DNA from 4 places in the Streptomyces sp. NPDC001880 genome. Region 3 is predicted to be linked to each of the others. Evidence: riboswitches for the same ligand, from Rfam matches in the RefSeq annotation. Region 3 holds a riboswitch; each other region holds the start of a gene.
The links. A riboswitch is a leader RNA that binds a small molecule or an ion and turns the genes downstream of it on or off. The one in region 3 is predicted to bind cyclic di-AMP.

Region 1 (4,831 bases), on a different contig from region 3:
GTGGCCGGGGCGTCCGTGAGGCGGAGGCGGGTGCGCAGCCGTCCGTAGAAGTCGTTCGGGCCGAGCCTGATGACCCGCAGACGGCGCGGTGCCGCGTACACACCGAGCCAGTCCCCGGCGGCCAGTACGCCGCGCAGTTGGCCGTCGATGGTCACGGCCCCCTGTCCCGAGTGCGGCAGGACGCGCACGGCGATCGGTTCGTCGGCCGCTGCGACCACGGTGCGGTCGAAGGTCATGTGTGCCGCCACGGGCGTGAAGAGGACGGCGTCCATGCGCGGCGAGACCACCGGGCCGCCTGCGGCGAAGCTGTAGGCGGTCGAGCCGGTGGGAGTGGCCATGATGACCGCGTCGGCGGAGTACGAGGCGAGGAGCCGGCCGCCGATGTAGACACCGAGGCTCACCTGCCGGTCGCGGGCGAGCTTCTCCACGACGACGTCATTGAGTGCGGTGACGTCCAGTGCCACGCCCCAGCCCTCCGCCGCGGCCTCCTCGTCGAGGGCGATCTGGGGAGGCGGCAGCATGGGGCGCTGTCCGTAGCCCATCAGGGCGTCGATGTCCGGTGGCACTTCGAGTACGCGGGAGGCTCTCATGGTCAGGGTCATGCGCTCCTCGACCTCCGCCCGGCCACGGTGGACGGCGTCGAGCGCCCGGACCACGTCCTCGGCGGGCACCTCGGTGAGGAAACCGACGCGGCCCAGGTCGATCCCGAGGACGGCGCCGTCGTTCTTGGCGGCGATCCTGGCGCCGCGCAGGAACGTCCCGTCGCCGCCGAGCGTCACGATGAGGTCGGGGTTGCCCGCGACATCGGCCTCCTCGCGTCCGCCGCGTCTGCGTTCGTCGTCGCGCCACACGTCGATGTCCGTGCAAGGGATTCCTTCGCGGGCGCACCAGTCGCGCACGACTCCCGACGCGACGACGGCTTCGGGACGGCCCGTGTGCACGACGACTCCGACCCGCTGGACACTCATTCCGCCACGACTCCCCGTGTTCCGACGACGTCCTCACTCCACTGTGAGGGCATCGAGAGTGTCTTCGCCCGTCGACGGATGCGCTTCACCGACGGGCCGGACACCGAGTGCGGAACACGTCCGGGGAGGGTCAGGGCCACGCGTCCTCCGGAATGCGGACCAGCCGGCGGGTCTCCCGGCGAGCCGCCCCGCCGTGGTCGACACCATGCCGTACTTTCCGCCGGAGCTGGGGATGAGCGTCCCCAGCTCCGAGTAGCAGAAGGCGACCACGATGCAGAGCAGCGAGCCGATGGCGATGGAGGTGTAACGTGCCGAGGCTGGAGAACAGGTCCGGTACGACCACGAAGAGGGGCGAGGCGGGCGTCACGCACGAGAGCGTGAGCAGTGTGCCGCCCAAGACGCCGATGGAACGCTTGAGCTTCTGTGGAGTGGGGCCGGTCGCTGGGGCGAGCGCTGAGCGTGTCGGTCATCGTGCGATTTCCGATCACGTGGTGAGTGGTTTCGGCGCTCCCAGCGCGATATGCAATCCCGACGCGTTCCGCAGGTCAAGAGGCATTTACCTCCGGAATTCGTTGTCCAGATGGCCGAATCCGACGGTTTGGCGTTAACAACGCGTCATGGCCCGGGATCGGGGGGTGCTGCGGGAACCGCAGCCCGGGACGGTGGAAAGTCTCGCCCGTATCCAGCATCCGGAAGACGGGGCGGCCTCCCGCACCGGCGGGGCGCACCGGGCGGCGCGGCCGGGGCGCGGGGCCTGCGGGTCGCGCATCCACGGTGTTGATGCCAGCCTGGAGTCATGGCTTGGGCGTCATGGACGACTTGCGGTGTGTTCTCCGGGCACGGTGGTGTGCTGACGGAGGAGGTCGGTGTCCTGTCCGGGGATCTGACGGTTCACACGACCTGGGCGGATGACACGGCCCAGGTGACTGTGCAGTACAGCGGCGCGATCGACTGGTTCACCATGTCGGGCAGTCCCGTTGTGTGCTGTTCGGAGGAGGAAAGTCGTCGCCTGCACGACATGGTGGTGCAGGCAGTCCGGGCCGGGAAGGCGGCGACCGTTCCCGTAATGCCGCGCTCAGGACGGGCGAAGCCGACGGAGCACACCCCGGAGTGAAGGTCCGGCACGGACGGCCGGGTACACGAGACGCCTGCGCCGCGACGGTCAGGCACTGCGCAGCGCCGCGGCGACCCGGTTCGTTGCCGTCCTGCACCGCGACGGCAACGAACTGGTCGTCCCCGAGGCTGGGTTCCGTACCTCAGTACGCCCCGAAGACGTTGTCGATGGAGCCGTACTTGTGGGCCGCGTAGTTGCACGCCGCGGTGATGTTGGCAACGGGGTCGTAGGCGTCCATCGCCGTACCGGGCACGTGGTAGGCGCGGAAGGTCGGATCGATGACCTGGAGGAGACCCTTGGACGGCGTTCCGGCGGCGGCGTTCGAGTCCCAGTTGTTGATGGCCCGGGGGTTGCCGGAGGACTCGCGCATCACGTTGCGGTGGATGCCGTCGTAGCTGCCGGGGATGCCGTGCTTGGCCATGACGGCCAGCGACTCCTTGATCCAGCCGTCCAGATCGTTGGTGTATGTCGCGGCCTTCGCGGCAGGCGCCGCGGCAGAGACGGACTGCGTCGGCGCCGCCGAGGCGGTGGTGGCGCCGAGCAACGGCATCAGGAGGGCGGCTGCACCCGTTCCCACGGCTATGAAGCCCCGGCTCAGCGAGGTGGAGTTGCGACGACGGTACGTACCCGTTGCGGACATGGTGGATTCCTCTCCGTCGCCTGCGAGGTGAGCTGTCGGGTTCGGGCTGGAGATGCCCGGCCGCGCACGAACGCGGCTTCACCCCGAGCCGTTCCGGATACCGGAATGGCGGCTTACCTGGGTCCCCCGCTCCTGCCGTACACGAGTGGGTCGGATTGCCGGGCGGCGGCAGGATTCGGCGTTCCGTCCGGATTGACGGTGACCGTAGGCGAGAGGAACCGAAAGGGACAAGCCCCCAATTTCCACATGCAATTCACTTACAAGATCGAGTCACCGGAATTGCGGTAATCCACCTCACATCGAGCAGCTGTCCCCCCTTGCGCGGAAAGGGATCCGAATCGCGTGACACGACACCGAGGGGCTCGAACGTGACTCGCGCCACGAATTCACAAAAGGTGCGTTTCGCCTCGCGCCAAAAAATTAACAATTCGCTCAAATCGCCCCTAATGGGGCACGCGTGTCGGCGCGAGTGATTCACGACACCGTCCTTGCCCGGCGCCTGGAGGCATTGCCATCCCTTCCTCCGCGCCGTTACGGTGTGGACGTCCTGTTGTCTCCGATAGAGGTGGACGTTGCGCATCTGAGGTTCGCGAACATCACGCCGTACGGCTCCGCCCGTACGCCCGTCACGCCGTAGCAGTGCTCCGCACTGCCCGTGACCCCGCGTGGATGCGACCTCGGTGCATGAGCCGTCCCTCGATCTCAGGACCGCCGCACCTTCCTCTGCTGCCCGGTCGCCGCGTGGTGCTCGCATACGAAGCCCCCACTCACCACGCTTGCGAATGCGAGGAACACCATGGCGACACCCACCACCCCCGGCGCTTCCCTCACCTGCTCGGCCCTGTCCTTCCGCCTGCCGGACGGCACGACCGTCTTCGACGCGCTCTCGTTCGCCATCGGCCGGGGCCGCGTCGGCCTCGTCGGCACCAACGGCGCGGGCAAGTCCACACTGCTGCGGCTGCTCGCCGGTGAACTCCTGCCCGCCCAGGGTTCGGTGACCGTCGGCGGCAGCCTCGCCCATCTTCCGCAGGACATCACCCTCGACACAACACTGCGGGTGGACCGGGCCCTGGGCATCGCCGAGCGGCGCGAGGCGCTGCGCGCCATCGAGGCCGGGGATGTCGACGAAAAGCACTTCGAGACGATCGGCGACGACTGGGACGTCGAGGAACGGGCCCTGGCGACCCTGGGCCAACTCGGACTCGGGGACATCGAACTGGACCGCACAGTGGGACAGTTGTCCGGCGGCGAGACCGTCCTGCTGCGCCTGGCCGCGCTGCTGCTGGACCGTCCCGACGTGCTGCTCCTGGACGAGCCCACCAACAACCTCGATGTGTTCGCCCGCCGGAGGCTCTACGAGGCCGTCGACTCCTGGCGCTCGGGCGTACTGGTCGTGGTCAGCCACGACCGCGAACTGCTGGAGCGCGTGGACCGCATCGCCGAACTGCGCGCCGGATCGGTGAACTGGTACGGCGGTGGCTGGTCCGCGTACCAGGAAGCCGTGGCCGCCGAACAGGAGGCCGCCGGGCGGACGTTGCGGGCCGCGGAGGCCGATCTGCGGCGCCAGAAACGCGAACTGGAGGAGACCCGGATGAAGCTGGCCCGACGCCAGCGGAACGGGAGGAAGATCGAGGCCGAAGGGGGCCTCCCGAAGATCCTGGCCGGCCGCCGCAAGCGGGCCGCGCAGGAGTCGGCGGGCAAGCTTCGCGGCGTCCACGAGGAGCGGCTCAGCGAGGCGCGCCAGCGCCGCGAGGAGGCCGCGGAGGCCATTCGCGACGATGCCGAGATCCGCGTGAGCCTTCCCCGCACAGCGGTGCCCGCCGGACGCACCGTGCTGACCCTGCACGAGCTGCGCCCCCGGTTCGGGAAGCTGCGCGAGGGCAGCCTCCAGGTACGGGGGCCCGAGCGGATCGCGCTCGTCGGTCGCAACGGCGCAGGGAAGACGACGCTGCTGCGTACCCTCACCGGCCAGTCGGCTCCCTTGTCCGGCGAGGCCAGGACCTTCGTACCGACGCGGTTCCTTCCGCAACGGCTCGACGTACTGGACGAGGAGCTGAGCGTCACGGCGAACGTGGCCCGGATGGCCCCCGGGGTCACCGACAACCACAT
Region 2 (4,831 bases), on a different contig from region 3:
CGTGCCGCACCCGCCGGCTGTCCACGGTGGGCAGCCCACCCACATCGCGGAAGTTGCGGACACCCGCCAGTTCGGGCTCCGCCGACGGTACCTGCGGCAATTGCTGCGTCACAGCGACTCCTGGGGTGTCCGGTGCCGACGCGGGTCGTCGGCAAGGTGACTTCCGCGACGATACGACATTGGTTCCTCAGGCAATCATCTCGGCCTTGCCCTGTCGATACCCGGGTGAACTCCGGTGCTCCGGTGGCGAATCCGCCCGGTGAATTCCTTGTGAGTCCGTTGCCCATGCCTCACTGATGGTCGATGATGTGCGGAACTGTTGGAATGTGGGGTGCGATGATCGAGACGGGTAACACCGGCCGGACCTGGCTGCTCACCGGGGCGTGCAGCAGCTACGCACTGCGACTGACCGAGCAGGACGAGCTGGTCCATCTGCACTGGGGGCCGAAGATCTCCCTCGCGGCGGCCGCGGCGCTGGCCGCGGCGCCGGAACTCCCCGCCAGGGCCTTCGAGTCCCACCTCGACGGCCGGGAGGAGTATCCGGTGGAGGGCGGCCCCCGGTTCGTCCGCCCGGCGCTCTCGGTGCGTACCCCCGAGGTCCGGGGTACCGAGTGGGCCTTCGTCGCCGCCTCGGTGGAAGGGGACGAGCTGCGGATCGGCCTCACCGACGCCGTGCACCGGCTCGCACTCACCCTGCACTACCGGATGCGGGACGACTCCGATGTCGTGGAGCGCTGGGCCACCGTCGCCCATGCCGGACCGGACGGCCCGCCGCTGGAACTGCTGCGCGCCGACGCGGCCACCTGGTCGCTCCCGGCCCGCGACGGCTGGCGGCTCAGCCGGCTGCACGGGCGCTGGGCGGCGGAGTCGCGGCTGGCGCGGGCGGAGCTGATCCACGGCGAGAGTGTCGTCTCCAGTCGGCGCGGACATACCGGCCACCAGTACCTGCCCTGGGTCGCCCTGGATGCCGACGGCACGGCGACCGAGGAGAGCGGCGAGGTGTACGGCTGTGCGCTCGGCTGGTCCGGCTCGTGGCGGATCTCCGTGCAGCGGCTGCCCGACGGGCTCGTACAGATCACCGGCGGCGCCGGCTACGACGACTCCGGACTGCTGCGGCTCGCGCCGGGGGAGTCGTACACCACACCCGTGTTCGCCGGGCTGTGGAGCGGCCAGGGGTTCGGCGGGGCGAGCCGCGCCTGGCACGCCTGGCAGCTGGCCCATGTGATCCCGGACGCGGAGAAGGCGCGGCCGGTGCTCTACAACTCCTGGGAGGCGACGGGCTTCGACATCTCGCTGGACCAGCAGCGCGTCCTCGCCGAGCGCGCCGCCGCGATGGGTGTCGAGCTGTTCGTGGTGGATGACGCGTGGTTCGGGCAGCGGACCAGCGACCGGGCCGGGCTCGGCGACTGGACGCCGAATCCGGACCGCTTCCCCGGCGGGCTGAAGCCGCTCGCCGACGAAGTGCACGGGCTCGGCATGCAGTTCGGAATCTGGGTCGAGCCGGAAATGGTCAATGCCGACAGCGATCTCTACCGCGCGCACCCCGACTGGGTGCAGCACTTTCCCGAGCGGGCGCGGACGGAGTACCGCAACCAGCTGGTGCTCAATCTGGCCCGTCCCGATGTCCGGGAATATCTCTGGGAGCAGCTGGACACGCTGCTCTCCAATACGCCCGTCGACTATGTGAAGTGGGATTTCAACCGCTGCTTCACCGATGCGGGCTGGCCGGGCGAGGAGTACCCGCAGAAGCTCTGGATCGAGCATGTGGATGCCCTGTACGCGCTGATCGACCGGCTCAGGGCCGCACATCCCGCAGTCGCGTTCGAGTCCTGCTCGGGCGGTGGCGGCCGGATCGACCTGGGGATCCTGTCCCGTACGGACCAGGTGTGGACCTCCGACAACACCGACCCGCTCGACCGTCTCGCCATCCAGGAGGGTTTCGGGCACATCCATCCGGCCCGGGTGATGGCCGCCTGGGTCACCGACAGCCCGAACGAGCAGCTCAACGGCAGGGTCAGCTCGCTGCGCTTCCGTTTCGTGAGCGCCATGGCCGGTGTGCTCGGGGTCGGCGGGGACCTCACCGAATGGAGCGAGGAGGAGCTGGCCGAGGCGCGGACCTGGGTGGAGCTCTACAAGGAGATCCGGCCGGTCGTGCAGCACGGCGCGCTGTACCGGCTGCGTGAGCCGCGCGGCGGGCTCAGCGCGGTGCAGTACGTCCACGGTGAGGAGGCCGTGGTCCTGATGTGGCTGGAGAAGCAGCGGTACGGGGAGCGGCCCCCGGCCCTGCGGCTGCGCGGGCTCGACCCCGCGGCGACCTACGCCTGCCTGGACACGGGGGCGGTGCACCACGGTTCGGTACTCCTGCACCAGGGGCTGGACACCGGACTTCGGGGAGACCTCGACGCGCGGGTGCTGCGCCTGCGGAGAGGGTGACAAAACGGGCATATCCGTAATGCGGTCTTTTGCCTTAACTTCGTCCGGTTGTACGGGAGATGGTCGCTGCCTCGTGAGCGGGATCATATCCGTGACGGTGTGTGGCGACAGGGGAGTCGGGTATTCCGTGTGCCGTGCGGAAAGTCAAGATCCGTAATCCACGGAGTGTGACCGGAATTCCACGCCGATTTCCTCGGCGTGGAATCCGGAATGGAACCCGAGGCTTGTTCTCGCCGTCCGGACTCGCTTACGGTCACCGTCAATCCGGGCGGACCGCCTAATCCTGCCGCCGCCTGGAATTCGTATCCACTCATCGCGTGGCAGGAGCGGGGGAACCAGGTAAGCCGCCGACCGGAGATATCCGGCCGGCTCGGGGTGAAGTCGCGCTCAGCGCGGCCGGGCATCTCCAGCCCGAACCCGACAGCTCACCTCGCAGGCGCCGGAGAGGAAGAACGTCATGCCCATTTCGGGTAAGCACCGCCGTCCGAAGATCGGTCCCGTTGCCCGTGGCGTCGCCGCCGTCAGCGCCGGCGGCGCCATCGTCGCACTGCCACTGCTCGGCGCCACCGGTGCCTACGCCGTGGAGCAGGCCGCCCCGGCCGCCGCCCCGCAGTCGGCCGCCGTCACCACGCACGCCCAGCCGGTCGCCCAGAAGCAGGACGCCACCACGACGTACTCCGTGGTCTCCGGCGACTACCTGTCGAAGATCGCCGCCGAGCACAACGTCAAGGGCGGCTGGCAGAAGCTGTACCAGGACAACCGCCAGGTCGTCGGCGAGGACCCGAGCCTGATCTTCCCGGGCATGAAGCTGACCCTCGGCGCCAAGTCGGCCGGCAACGCCGCGCCCACCGGCGCCGGCGCCGGCGCCGGCGCCGCCCTCCCGTCGAAGGCGCCTTCCGCCGCCGCGTCGGCCGCTGAGAAGTCCGCCCCGTCCAAGTCCGTGACCGCCGCCCCGGAGACCAAGGCCCCGGCCTCCGCCCCGGCCGCCAAGAGCAGCAGCTCCGGCTACGCCCACCCGGTCCCCGGCAACCACACCACCAACTACCGGGCCTCCGGCTCCAACTGGTCCAGTGGCAGCCACACCGGCATCGACTTCCCCGTCGCCACCGGCACCAGCGTGAAGGCCATCACCTCCGGCACCGTCGTCTCCGCGGGCTGGGGCGGCGCGTACGGCAACCAGGTCGTCATCAAGCACGCCGACGGCCACTACTCGCAGTACGGCCACCTGTCCTCCCTCTCCGTCTCGGTGGGCCAGAGCGTGGGCATCGGTCAGCAGGTCGGCCTCTCCGGAGCCACCGGCAACGCCACCGGCCCGCACCTGCACTTCGAGGTCCGCACCGGCCCGGCGTACGGCTCGGACATCGACCCGATCGCCTTCCTGGCCTCGCACGGCATCTACGTCTGAGCCGAACGGCCGGGCGGCTGAGCAACACAGAAGGGGCGGTGCGCGGCGGCGCACCGCCCCTTCGGCTGACACCGACCGGCAATCGGAAGGCGACGCCGCCCCCATTGCCGGTCGGCCTTATTCCTCCTTTGCCAAAACCTGACCGGGTGGTCTATCTCACCACCCGTCAACCCCTTATTACGGTCGCGTAGGTCACATTCGGCGGTGCAGGATGAGCGTTTGTGGCAGACGATTCGAGAAAAAATCAACGTGGCGTCATCAACCGACAGGGCGTCATCGAGTCGTACGCGGCGATTGGCGACAGCTTCACCGAAGGAGTCGGCGACCCCGGCCCGGACGGGACCTTCGTCGGCTGGGCGGACCGTTTCGCGGTACTTCTCGCGGACCAGCTCCCGGACCCCGAAGCGGCGACGGGCAGCGAGGGCTCCGAGCACGGCAATTTCAGGTACGCCAATCTCGCCGTACGAGGACGCCTCCTCGACCAGATCGTCGAGGAGCAGGTGCCGCGCGCCAAGGAACTCGCCCCCGACCTGGTGAGCTTCTGCGCGGGCGGCAACGACATCATCCGGCCGGGCACCGACCCCGACGACGTGGCCGAGCGCTTCGAGCGCGCCGTCGCCGAGCTGACCGGGGCGGTCGGCACAGTCATGGTCACCACCGGCTTCGACACCCGCGGTGTTCCCGTGCTGCGCCATCTGCGCGGCAAGATCGCCACGTACACCGCCCATGTGCGGGCCATCGCCGACCGCTACGACTGCCCGGTCCTCGACCTGTGGTCGCTGCGCTCCGTCCAGGACCGGCGCGCCTGGGACGACGACCGGCTCCATCTGTCGCCCGAGGGACACACCAGGGTCGCGCTGCGCGCCGCCCAGGTCCTCGGCATCGACGTGCCGGCCGACCCCGACCAGGAATGGCCCCCGCAGGCGCAGCGCGGCACCCTCGAAGTGCGGCGCGACGACATCCACTGGGCGCGCGAGTACCTGGTCCCGTGGA
Region 3 (4,831 bases):
CAGCCTGGGCACCGGACTGTCAGCACCCGTCGCAGCCATCGTGAAGCCGCTCACCGAACGGATCGCGAAGGATATCTCGCTGCACGTGGGTTCCGCCGGCAGCGGATAGGCGCGAACTGGCTGCGTGCGACATGTACTCCGGCGCGGGCTGCACGATCCCATCCGTCAGCGGGTCGTCGAAAGCGACGACAAGCGCAGGGCCCCGGCTGAACATGATCGCCGACCTGCTGTCGACCGTGCCGTACGAGACGGTCGACCCGCCGGTGATCGAACTGCCCCCGCGTCCTCCGGCCACCGGGTACCGGCGACCGCCGAGAGGCCTCCGGACCTACGTCCCCGACCACGCGTCGCAACCGAGGAATTGAGGCAAGGAGTCTCACGCGACGAGGCCCCAGCGGAACGACGGCGACCGGGCCCGAACTCGTGCTCGCCCGGAAGGCCGCCTGCTGATCATCCATCAGCGTACCGAGTCGTAAGCGGGTGTACGTCCACCCGAGCCCCGAGGACCTCCGCGCCGCCTCGGACCACCTCACTTCTCTACTCGGTTTCAGCGAGGGCGAAGCAGTCTGATGATCAAGGCGTCTAGACACTGCGAGATATCCGCCCTCAGCGAACAGCCAGAACAGCCAGAACAGCCTCTGACCTGGGACTTTCATTGGATCACCAGGATCACGTTCCACCCCAAGCTTCTGTACGTTCTGTACATTTCTAACAGACGTCTGCGCGGCTGCCGCACTGAGGCCGCGCAGACCCCGTGCAGCCCCGAAGGAGAGGAATCGCCATGCTGTTCCGTCCCGCCGCCCGTCATGTACTGCCCGAGTTCACCGAGCGCACGACCAACGGGACCCGCACCCTCGACCCGTACTCCAAGCTGCTGTCCGAACGGATCGTCTTCCTCGGCACCCCGGTCGACGACGCCGCGGCCGGCGATCTGATCGCACAGTTGATGTACCTGGAGCACGACGCCCCGGACCGCCCCGTCTCGCTCTACATCAACTCCCCCGGCGGCTCGTTCGGGGCCATGTCCGCGATCTACGACACGATGCAGTTCCTCACCTGCCAGGTGGAGACCTACTGCCTCGGCCAGGCCGGTTCCTGCGCCTCCGCGCTGCTCGCCGCGGGCTCCCCCGGCCGTCGGCACGCGCTGCCCGGTGCGAGGGTCGTCGTACGGCAGCCCGAGCTCACCGAACCGATGCGGGGACAGCCGTCCGACCTGGAGATCGAGGCCCGGGAAGTGGAACGAGTCCGCACGATGCTCATCACCCTGATGGCCCGTCACACGGGCCGCGACGCCGGGCAGATCACCCACGACATCGAACGCGACCTCGTTCTCGACGCGGCGGGCGCCAAGGCGTACGGGCTGGTGGACCACGTCCTGGAGAACCGGAAGTCCTCACTCCGACCGCACAGCGCGAGGTGAACCCCCGATGCGACCACCGGAGTTCCCGCCCCTTCCCGCACTGACGTGCGCCGAGGGGGAGTTCATCGACCGATACCTCGAAGTCCTCGATCAGGTCGGCCGGATCAACCCGGCCCGTGGCACCGACACCTACGGCGCGCTGCGCGCCGCGCAGGCGCTGGTATCGCACGCGGGCGCGCTGCGGGACGCCCTCGCGACGATGCACGAGCGCGGGGAGGCGCGGATCCACGCCACGACGCTCGCCCGGGCGCTGCGCGTACTGGACGGGGAACGGCGGGCCGGGCGCGTCACCGTACCCCCCGCTCCCGCGAGTTGATCGACCTCTGCTCTCCGTGCGTACGGCGGGGCCGGGCCAACTCCCCCTGCCCCGGCCCCCACCGGCCGGTCTCCGTCACCCAGCTCTCCTACCCGACACGCCCGGCGGGCCGATCGAGATTCCTCGCTCGTTCGGCGTAGGAATCCCCCCGGACGAGGGACTGTTCAACTTGCGTTCCCCGAGTCGGCTGTGATCGGAATCCCCCCTTCCATCCCTGGTACGACGCCGGTCGGATTCGCTGCGGGGGCCCCGGAAAGCACCACGTCCACCCGAACGGATCAGTCGTGAGGAGCCTCACATATCCCTTTTTCAGCTCGGAAATCCAGCAGCCGGTGAGTCAAGATCCCTGGGACGACAAGCCCCCGCCACCGCGGCGGGGCGGTCCGGGCGGACGCCGAGTCCTGCCGCCGCCCGGATGACTGGTCGACAAAAGTGGATCGGCAGGAGTGGAGGACCCGAGCACAACGGGTCGGCCTGAGCACCGGTCGACCCTCGGGGTGAAGCCGCCGCAAGCGGCCGGGCACCTTCGTTAGCCCGAACCCGACAGGTCATCCTTCACAGGCGGCTGACGAAGGGTTGCGCATGAATGCGCAGGTTCATGTCCCGTCTCTGCTCGTCCGGGCCGGCACGGCCTCGGTTCTGACTCTCGCCGCTGTCGGCACCACCATGTTCGCCCCGGGCGCCGCCACAGACGCCCAGGCCGCGACTCTGTCGACGAAGGCGCTCAACATCGCGGCGTCGAAGAAGGGATCGCCGTACAGATGGGGGGCCACCGGCCCCAACCGCTTCGACTGCTCGGGGCTGACGCTCTACTCGTTCAAGAAAGCGGGCAAGAAGCTTCCCCGCACCACCCAGCAGCAGTACAACAGGACCCGCCACGTCTCGGCCTCGCACCGGCAACGCGGCGACCTGGTCTTCTTCCATTCCGGCCGCAGCATCTACCACGTGGGCATCTATGCCGGTAAGGGCAAGATCTGGCATTCGCCGAGGACCGGCTCGGTGGTCCGGCTGGAGAAGATCTGGACCAAGAGCGTCTACTACGGCCGGGTCCGCTGAGGCGGGGCCCGCCCGGCGGACCGGGGCCGTATCCCCGGCCGTGCTCAGCCGGGCGGAGCCTGGGTCCAGCCCGTTCGGGGGGCGGGCCCGGTGCGGGAGCCGGGTGACCGCGCGGGTGGGCGGTCATCGGAACGCGTCGGTCAGCTCTGCACCGGCACGCTCCACGGAAGCGCGATCCACACCGTCTTGCCGCCGTCGGCGGTGGGGGTGACCGTGACCCGGCCCCCGCACTCCTTGGCCAGGATGCGGATGATCACCATGCCGCGCCCGTTGTCCTGCTGGACGGCGACAGGCAGCCGCCTGGGCCGACGGGGGTGACTGTCCGTCACTCCCAGACACAGCTGCTCCTCCCGCTCCAGCCGGAGGTCCACGGTGAAGGTGGGAGACTGTCCGAAGGTGTGCTGGACAGCGTTGGTCGCGAGCTCCGAGACGATGAGCCGGACACGGTCGGCGAGATCGGTGTCGGCGGCCGGGCCCCACTCGGCGAGCACCCGGTCCACGTACTTGCGGGCCGCCGAGACCGAGACCGGCTCGCTCGGCAGAGTGACGCTTGCTTCCTGATGGTCTGCCATGGCGAGCCGTCCCTTTCCCACCCGGACAGACCTGCGGTCGGTCCGGGTTGCGCTTCGCGCCAGATTGCCATCGATGCTGCCCTCTGGGGCGGCAATCCACCAAGATATGCATATATCTATCGCTCAATGCGGTGAACTCTGCCACGCAGGACCGTATGCGGGCGGCACACTGTCCGCTCGACAGAAGAGGGAGGGAGGCCGCGGATGCAGCACGGCCCTGCGGTTCGACGCCGCAAGCTCGGGGAGGAGCTCCGGAGTCTGCGCCACGCTTCGGGACTGACCAGTCGGGACGCGGCGCGGATACTCGGCTGGCACCAGTCGAAGGTGAGCCGGATCGAGACCGGGGTGAGCGGGGTACGGCCGGCCGACGTGACCCGGCTGCTGGACACGTACGGTGTCGACGACACCCGGTTGCGGGACCTCCTGGCCACGCTGGCGGGTTCGGCGGGCGGCGGCGGCACGGGGTGGTGGCACGCCTATCGCGGTCTGATCCCGCCCCAGTACCGCGACTTCATCAGTCTGGAGTCCCAGGCGCGGACCGCGCGCACGCTGGAGACCTCGGTGGTACCGGGGCTGCTGCAGACGGCCGACTACGCGCGTGCGGTGACCCGGGCATCACTGGACGGACTGCCCGCGGGCCAGCTGGACTCGCTGGTGGAGGTGCGGCTGGCCCGGCAGGGGGTGCTGCGCACCGATCCGCCGCTGCGGCTGAGTGCAGTGCTGGACGAGGCGGTGCTGCGGCGCGAGGTCGGGGGATGCCGGGTGATGCGGGAGCAGCTTCGCCATCTGACCCGGGTTGCTCAACTTCCCCATGTGCAGCTCCAGTTGCTGCCGTTCTCGATGGGCGGCTATGCCGGCCTCACCGGGCCTTTCGTTATCTTCTCATTTCCGAGCACTTCTGATCTGGACGTGGTCGTTCTCGACCATTTGACGAGTAGCCTCTATCTGGAGCGGAAAGAAGACCTTGAGGCGTACAGCTCGGCCTTCCGCACGATGCAGGCTCACGCGCTGTCGCCGGAGCACTCGTTGGACCTCATCGCCGCGATCGACCGCGGCGGTCGGTGAACCCGGAGCGCCCGAGGGAGGCCTCATGTCGGATTGCCTCGCACAGCACGGCTTACGGTGGCGGCGCAGCAGCCGCAGCACGGGCATGAACAACTGTGTGGAGGCTGCACCGTTCGGTGACGGGCGGCTGGCGGTTCGGGACTCCAAGGATGTGTCCAGGCCGCCGCTGTGGTTCTCCGCGGCAGCCTGGACCTCTTTCGTCGCCGGTCTGCACCGGGTTCCGGTCAGCTGACGGGAGCGGCCCGCCGCACGACCGACACGGCGGTGGCGATCTGTTCCTCGGTCAGATCGGCCCGCGCCGTCAGCCTCAGGCGGGACACCCCGTCGGGCACCGACGGGGGCCGGAAGCACCCGACCGCGATTCCGGCCGTGCGGCAGTCGGCCGCCCAGCGCACCGCGGCG
Region 4 (4,831 bases), on a different contig from region 3:
TGCGGGGTGGCGGCGGTGGTGAGATCGAGGGGCGGGCGCGGGCGCAGCCCCTCGGCGAGGCAGGCGTCGTACGTGAGGAGGCCCAGCGATTCGGAGTTGCCGAGGATCGCGACCCGGGGACCGGCCGGCAACGGCTGGTCGGCGAGGAGGAGGCCCGCGTCGACCATCTCCGTCACCGTGTCGACCCGGATCACACCGGCCTGCCGCATGAGCGCCGAGACCGCCGCGTCCGGGATCCGGCTGATCGGCACCGCGTGGCCGGGCGGGGTGGAGCCGCTGTGCCGGGCGCCCTTCACCACGACGACCGGCTTGACCGCCGCGATGCGCCGCGCGAGGCGGGTGAACTTGCGAGGATTGCCGAGCGATTCGAGGTACAGCAGGGCGACGTCGGTGTCGGGGTCCTCGTACCAGTACTGGAGGAAGTCGTTGCCGGAGATGTCGGCGCGGTTGCCCGCGGAGATGAAGGTGGACAGGCCCGCGCCGCGGCGGTAGAGCCCGGAGAGCAGCGCGATGCCGATCGCGCCGGACTGGGTGAAGAGGCCGATGCGCCCGGGGGCGGGCGGCTCGGGGGCGAGCGAGGCGTTCAGCCGAACCGTTTCCGCGTTGTTGATCAGGCCGAAGGCGTTCGGGCCGATGATCCGCATTCCGTACGAGCGGGCCTGCCGGACCAGTTCGCGTTGCCGCTCCCGGCCTTCGGCGCCCCATTCGGCGTATCCGGCCGAGAGAACGACCAGGCCCTGGACGCCATGTTCGCCGCAGTCCGCGACGGCCTCCGGAACCCGGTCGGCTGGGACGGCGACGACCGCGAGATCGACCGGTTCAGCGATCTCACCGATCGAGCGGTGGGCGGGGACGCCGTCGACCGTGGCCAGGCCGGCGGCGAAGGCGCGGTTCACGGCGTACGTCCGGCCGGTGAAGCCGGCGCCGAGGAGGTTGCGCAGGACCGTGCGGCCGACGCCTCCGGGGGTCCGGCCGACGCCGATGACGGCGACGGAGCCGGGGGCCAGCAGTCGTTGTACGGACCGCGCCTCCGCCCGGTGCTCACGGCCGCGCTGGACGGCGAGGGACTCGGCGGTCGGTTCGAGGTCCAGGGTGAGGTGGACGGAGCCGTCCTCGAAGCTGCGCTGCTGGGTGTATCCGGCGTCCCGGAACACCTTGATCATCTTGGTGTTGGCGGGCAGCACCTCGGCGGCGAAGCGGCGGATCCCGCGCTCGCGGGCGACGGCCGCGATGTGTTCGAGGAGCGCCGAGGCCACGCCGCGGCCCTGATGCGCGTCCTGGACGAGGAAGGCGACCTCGGCCTCGTCGGCGGGTGCGGAGGCGGGCCTGCCGCGCTCGTCGATCCGGTCGTAGCGGACGGTCGCGATGAAGTCGCCGCCGACCGTGACGGCGAGTCCCACCCGGTCGACGTAGTCGTGGTGGGTGAAGCGGTGCACGTCCCGGTCGGACAGCCGGGGGTACGGGGCGAAGAACCGGTAGTACTTCGACTCGTCGGAGACCTGCTCGTAGAAGCTGACCAGCCGTTCGGCGTCGTCCGCGGTGATGGGCCTGATGCGCGCGGTGCCTCCGTCGCGGAGCACCACGTCCGCTTCCCAGTGGTCGGGATAGGGGTGCTGCGGACACTGCTCCGGCGCGGGCTGCATGGGCAAAGACTACGGCTCGGCCAGCGGTCGCGTACGACTCGGGGCCGGGGCAGTCTGGGAGGGCCGATCGGCGGTACCCCGGGCATCGCGGGCGTTCCCGGGGTCGGCCGGAGCAACTGCGCACCGCGTGAGAGACTGGTCTAGACAACTCTTGATTCCCGAAGGGCAGAACCATGGCTGAGCGCCGCGTCAACGTCGGTTGGGCCGAGGGCCTGCACGCCCGCCCCGCTTCCATATTCGTCCGTGCCGCCACGGCCTCCGGCATCCCCGTGACGATCTCCAAGGCCGACGGCAACCCGGTGAACGCCGCCTCCATGCTCGCGGTCCTCGGCCTCGGCGCGCAGGGGGGCGAGGAGATCGTGCTCGCCTCCGAGGCGGACGACTCCGAAGCCGCCCTGGACCGTCTGGCGAAGCTGGTCGCCGAGGGGCTCGAAGAGCTCCCGGAGACCGTCTGAGGCATTTTCCCGAGAAAGCCGCTGCACCACGGGGCGGTTCGGCGGACGGTCGTCGTTCACGGCCGTGCGGCGGGTACGTCGAAGGCCCCGGCATGCGCCGGGGCCTTCGACGTAGGTGCTGCGACGGGGCCGTCAGACGTTGACGCCTCGGGCGCGCAGATACGCGACCGGGTCCATGTCGGAGCCGTACGACGGTGTCGTCCGGGCCTCGAAGTGCAGGTGCGGCCCGGTGGAGTTGCCGGTCGAGCCGGAAAGGCCGATCTGCTGGCCCGCGCCGACGCTCTGGCCGACGGAGACGCTGATCGAGGAGAGGTGGCCGTACTGCGTGTACGTGCCGTCCGTCATCCGGAGCACGACGTTGTTGCCGTACGCGCCGCCCCAGCCGGCCTCGACGACCGTACCGGCACCGACGGCGACGACGGAGCTGCCGGACGCGGCGTGGAAGTCGATGCCGGAGTGGCTGCCGGAGGACCAGAGCGAGCCGCTGGACTTGTATCCGGTGGAGACGTACGAGCCGGCGACCGGGAGCTGGAAGGCACCCAACCGGGTGCGCTCGGCGGACCGCGCGGCGCGGGCCTTCTCCGCGCGGGCCTCCGCGGCGCGCTTCGCGTCCGCCTCGGCCTTGGCCTTGGCTTCGGCCTTCTTCTTGGCCTCGGCCTTCCGCTGGGCCTCCGCCTTCGCCTTCGCCGCCACGTCGGCCTGGTGCTGCTGCGCGTCGGCCTGTGCGTCGATCCGGTCGGCGATGGTCTCGTCGATGGCGATGACCTGACCGAGGCCGGTGTCGCTCACGGAGGGGGTTCCTGAGTCCGCGGCAAGGGCGGGAGCGGCCATGCCGCCGATGACGCCGGTGGTGGCCAGAGCCGCGACGCCGACGGCCTTCGCGCTCCTGCGCGTCAGTCGGCTCGGGGCACGGTGCTTCCCGGTGGCACGGGTGAACGCCATGAAGTGGCTGATCCTTTCCTTCCTTCTCGCCTACCGGGTTAGCTGACGGGTTCGGAGCAGGAAGGTCTCCTACGGACGCCCCAGGCCCCAGCCGGGCTCAGGCATCCGATTCACCCCAGGGACTGCGTGGGTCCCCGGCTCCCCAGGCTCGCGCCTGACGGGGACTCGGCGATGACTGTCCGGTACGTCGCGGATGCGGCATACGAGTGACGGACAGTCGAGCCGACGCTAAGCGGGGGCACTTTCATTCACCAAACGGACAGGCCGTTTTGTAGCGCATCCCACAGGGCCGACAGGCAACCTCCACATCAGAACGGACAAAAGGGAAGACCCCGGCGAGATCTTGCTCGCAGAGGTCTTCCCTTTGCCCCGGTATGGGGCGCTATGCCGGATCGATCCGATCGGCCGGTGCCCGTCGGCGGTGCCGATCGTCAGCCGGTGACCACCGACACCTCTCCGATGCCCAGAGCCCGCACGGGCTCCTCGATCCGTGCCGCGTCGCCGACGAGGATCGTGACCAGCCGGTCCCCCGGGAAGGCGTTGACGACCGCCGCGGTCGCCTCGACCGTGCCGGTCTCCGCGAGCCGGGCGTACAGCTGCGCCTGGTAGTCGTCGGGGAGGTGCTGCTCGACCTGGTCGGCGAGGGTACCCGCGACGGAGGCCGCCGTCTCGAACTTCAGCGGCGCGACCCCCACGAGGTTCTGCACCGCCGTCTCGCGCTCCTCGTCGGTCAGGCCCTCGGCCGCCAGCGTCCGCAGGACCGTCCACAGGTCCTTGAGCGCGGGCTCGGTGGACTCCGTGTCGACCGAGCCGCTGATGGCCAGCATCGCGGCGCCGGTCGCGCCCGAGGCGGAGTCCGGTGCCGACGACCGCAGCACCTGGGCGAAGGCCCGTACGCCGTAGGTGTAGCCCTTCTCCTCGCGCAGCACCCGGTCGAGACGGGAGGTGAGCGTGCCGCCCAGGCAGTACGTGCCGAGCACCTGGGCCGGCCACACGCTGTCGTGCCGGTCGGCACCGATCCGGCCGATCAGCAGCTGCGTCTGCACCGCGCCCGGACGGTCGACGATCACTACCCGGCCGGTGTCGTCGGCGGTGATCGGCGGGGCGGGACGGGGCTCGACCGCCTCTCCCGACCAGTCGCCGAGGGTGTCGGCGAGCAGGGCGTCCAGGTCGATCCCGGTGAGGTCGCCGACGACCACGGCGGTCGCCGCGGACGGCCGGACGTGGGCGTCGAAGAAGGCGCGCACGGCCGCCGAGTCGATCCGCTCCACCGTCTCCTCGGTACCCTGGCGCGGGCGCGACATCCGCGCCGCAGCCGGGAAGAGCTCCTTGGAGAGCTGCTTGGCGGCGCGGCGGGCCGGGTTGGCCTGCTCGTGCGGGATCTCGTCGAGCCGGTTGCGCACCAGCCGCTCGATCTCGCTGTCGGCGAAGGCCGGCGCCCGCAGCGCCTCGGCGACCAGCGCGAGCGCCTTGGCCAGCCGGGAGGCCGGGACCTCCAGGGAGACCCGGACGCCGGGGTGGTCGGCGTGCGCATCGAGGGTGGCGCCGCAGCGCTCCAGCTCGGCGGCGAACTCCTCGGCGGTGTGCTTGTCGGTGCCCTCGGACAGCGCCCGCGACATGATCGTGGCCACGCCGTCGAGACCCTCGGGCTCCGCGTCCAGCGGGGCGTCGAGGAAGATCTCGACCGCCACGACCTGCTGGCCGGGACGGTGGCAGCGCAGCACCGTGAGGCCGTTGGGCAGGGCGCCGCGCTCCGGCGCGGGGAAGGCCCAGGGCCGGGCGACGCCGGGG

Region 1: another riboswitch for cyclic di-AMP. It lies ahead of ACWCQ6_RS23555 (transglycosylase SLT domain-containing protein); the one in region 3 lies ahead of ACWCQ6_RS08510 (C40 family peptidase).
Region 2: another riboswitch for cyclic di-AMP. It lies ahead of ACWCQ6_RS19415 (M23 family metallopeptidase); the one in region 3 lies ahead of ACWCQ6_RS08510 (C40 family peptidase).
Region 4: another riboswitch for cyclic di-AMP. It lies ahead of ACWCQ6_RS18910 (M23 family metallopeptidase); the one in region 3 lies ahead of ACWCQ6_RS08510 (C40 family peptidase).

Annotation. Positions count from the first base shown of each region.
Region 1 is NZ_JBSFET010000048.1:8,424-13,254, reverse strand. Features, by position in the region: gene ACWCQ6_RS23570 (NAD(+)/NADH kinase) at 1-968, opposite strand, end outside; partial or broken gene ACWCQ6_RS23565 (amino acid permease) at 1,143-1,404, opposite strand; gene ACWCQ6_RS23560 (hypothetical protein) at 1,765-2,082, shown strand; gene ACWCQ6_RS23555 (transglycosylase SLT domain-containing protein) at 2,225-2,722, opposite strand; cyclic di-AMP (ydaO/yuaA leader) riboswitch at 2,725-2,913, opposite strand; gene ACWCQ6_RS23550 (ATP-binding cassette domain-containing protein) at 3,519-4,831, shown strand, end outside.
Region 2 is NZ_JBSFET010000032.1:56,572-61,402, reverse strand. Features, by position in the region: gene ACWCQ6_RS19425 (tyrosine-protein phosphatase) at 1-112, opposite strand, end outside; gene ACWCQ6_RS19420 (alpha-galactosidase) at 337-2,433, shown strand; cyclic di-AMP (ydaO/yuaA leader) riboswitch at 2,731-2,887, shown strand; gene ACWCQ6_RS19415 (M23 family metallopeptidase) at 2,891-3,838, shown strand; gene ACWCQ6_RS19410 (SGNH/GDSL hydrolase family protein) at 4,060-4,831, shown strand, end outside.
Region 3 is NZ_JBSFET010000009.1:154,571-159,401, forward strand. Features, by position in the region: gene ACWCQ6_RS08490 (hydrogenase maturation protease) at 1-109, shown strand, start outside; partial or broken gene ACWCQ6_RS08495 (polyphosphate kinase 2) at 173-365, shown strand; gene ACWCQ6_RS08500 (ATP-dependent Clp protease proteolytic subunit) at 785-1,420, shown strand; gene ACWCQ6_RS08505 (hypothetical protein) at 1,428-1,736, shown strand; cyclic di-AMP (ydaO/yuaA leader) riboswitch at 2,151-2,315, shown strand; gene ACWCQ6_RS08510 (C40 family peptidase) at 2,319-2,792, shown strand; gene ACWCQ6_RS08515 (ATP-binding protein) at 2,933-3,364, opposite strand; gene ACWCQ6_RS08520 (helix-turn-helix domain-containing protein) at 3,569-4,429, shown strand; gene ACWCQ6_RS08525 (DUF397 domain-containing protein) at 4,455-4,661, shown strand; gene ACWCQ6_RS08530 (8-amino-7-oxononanoate synthase) at 4,654-4,831, opposite strand, start outside.
Region 4 is NZ_JBSFET010000031.1:21,399-26,229, reverse strand. Features, by position in the region: gene ACWCQ6_RS18920 (bifunctional acetate--CoA ligase family protein/GNAT family N-acetyltransferase) at 1-1,643, opposite strand, end outside; gene ACWCQ6_RS18915 (HPr family phosphocarrier protein) at 1,817-2,098, shown strand; gene ACWCQ6_RS18910 (M23 family metallopeptidase) at 2,231-3,040, opposite strand; cyclic di-AMP (ydaO/yuaA leader) riboswitch at 3,054-3,221, opposite strand; gene ACWCQ6_RS18905 (M16 family metallopeptidase) at 3,472-4,831, opposite strand, start outside.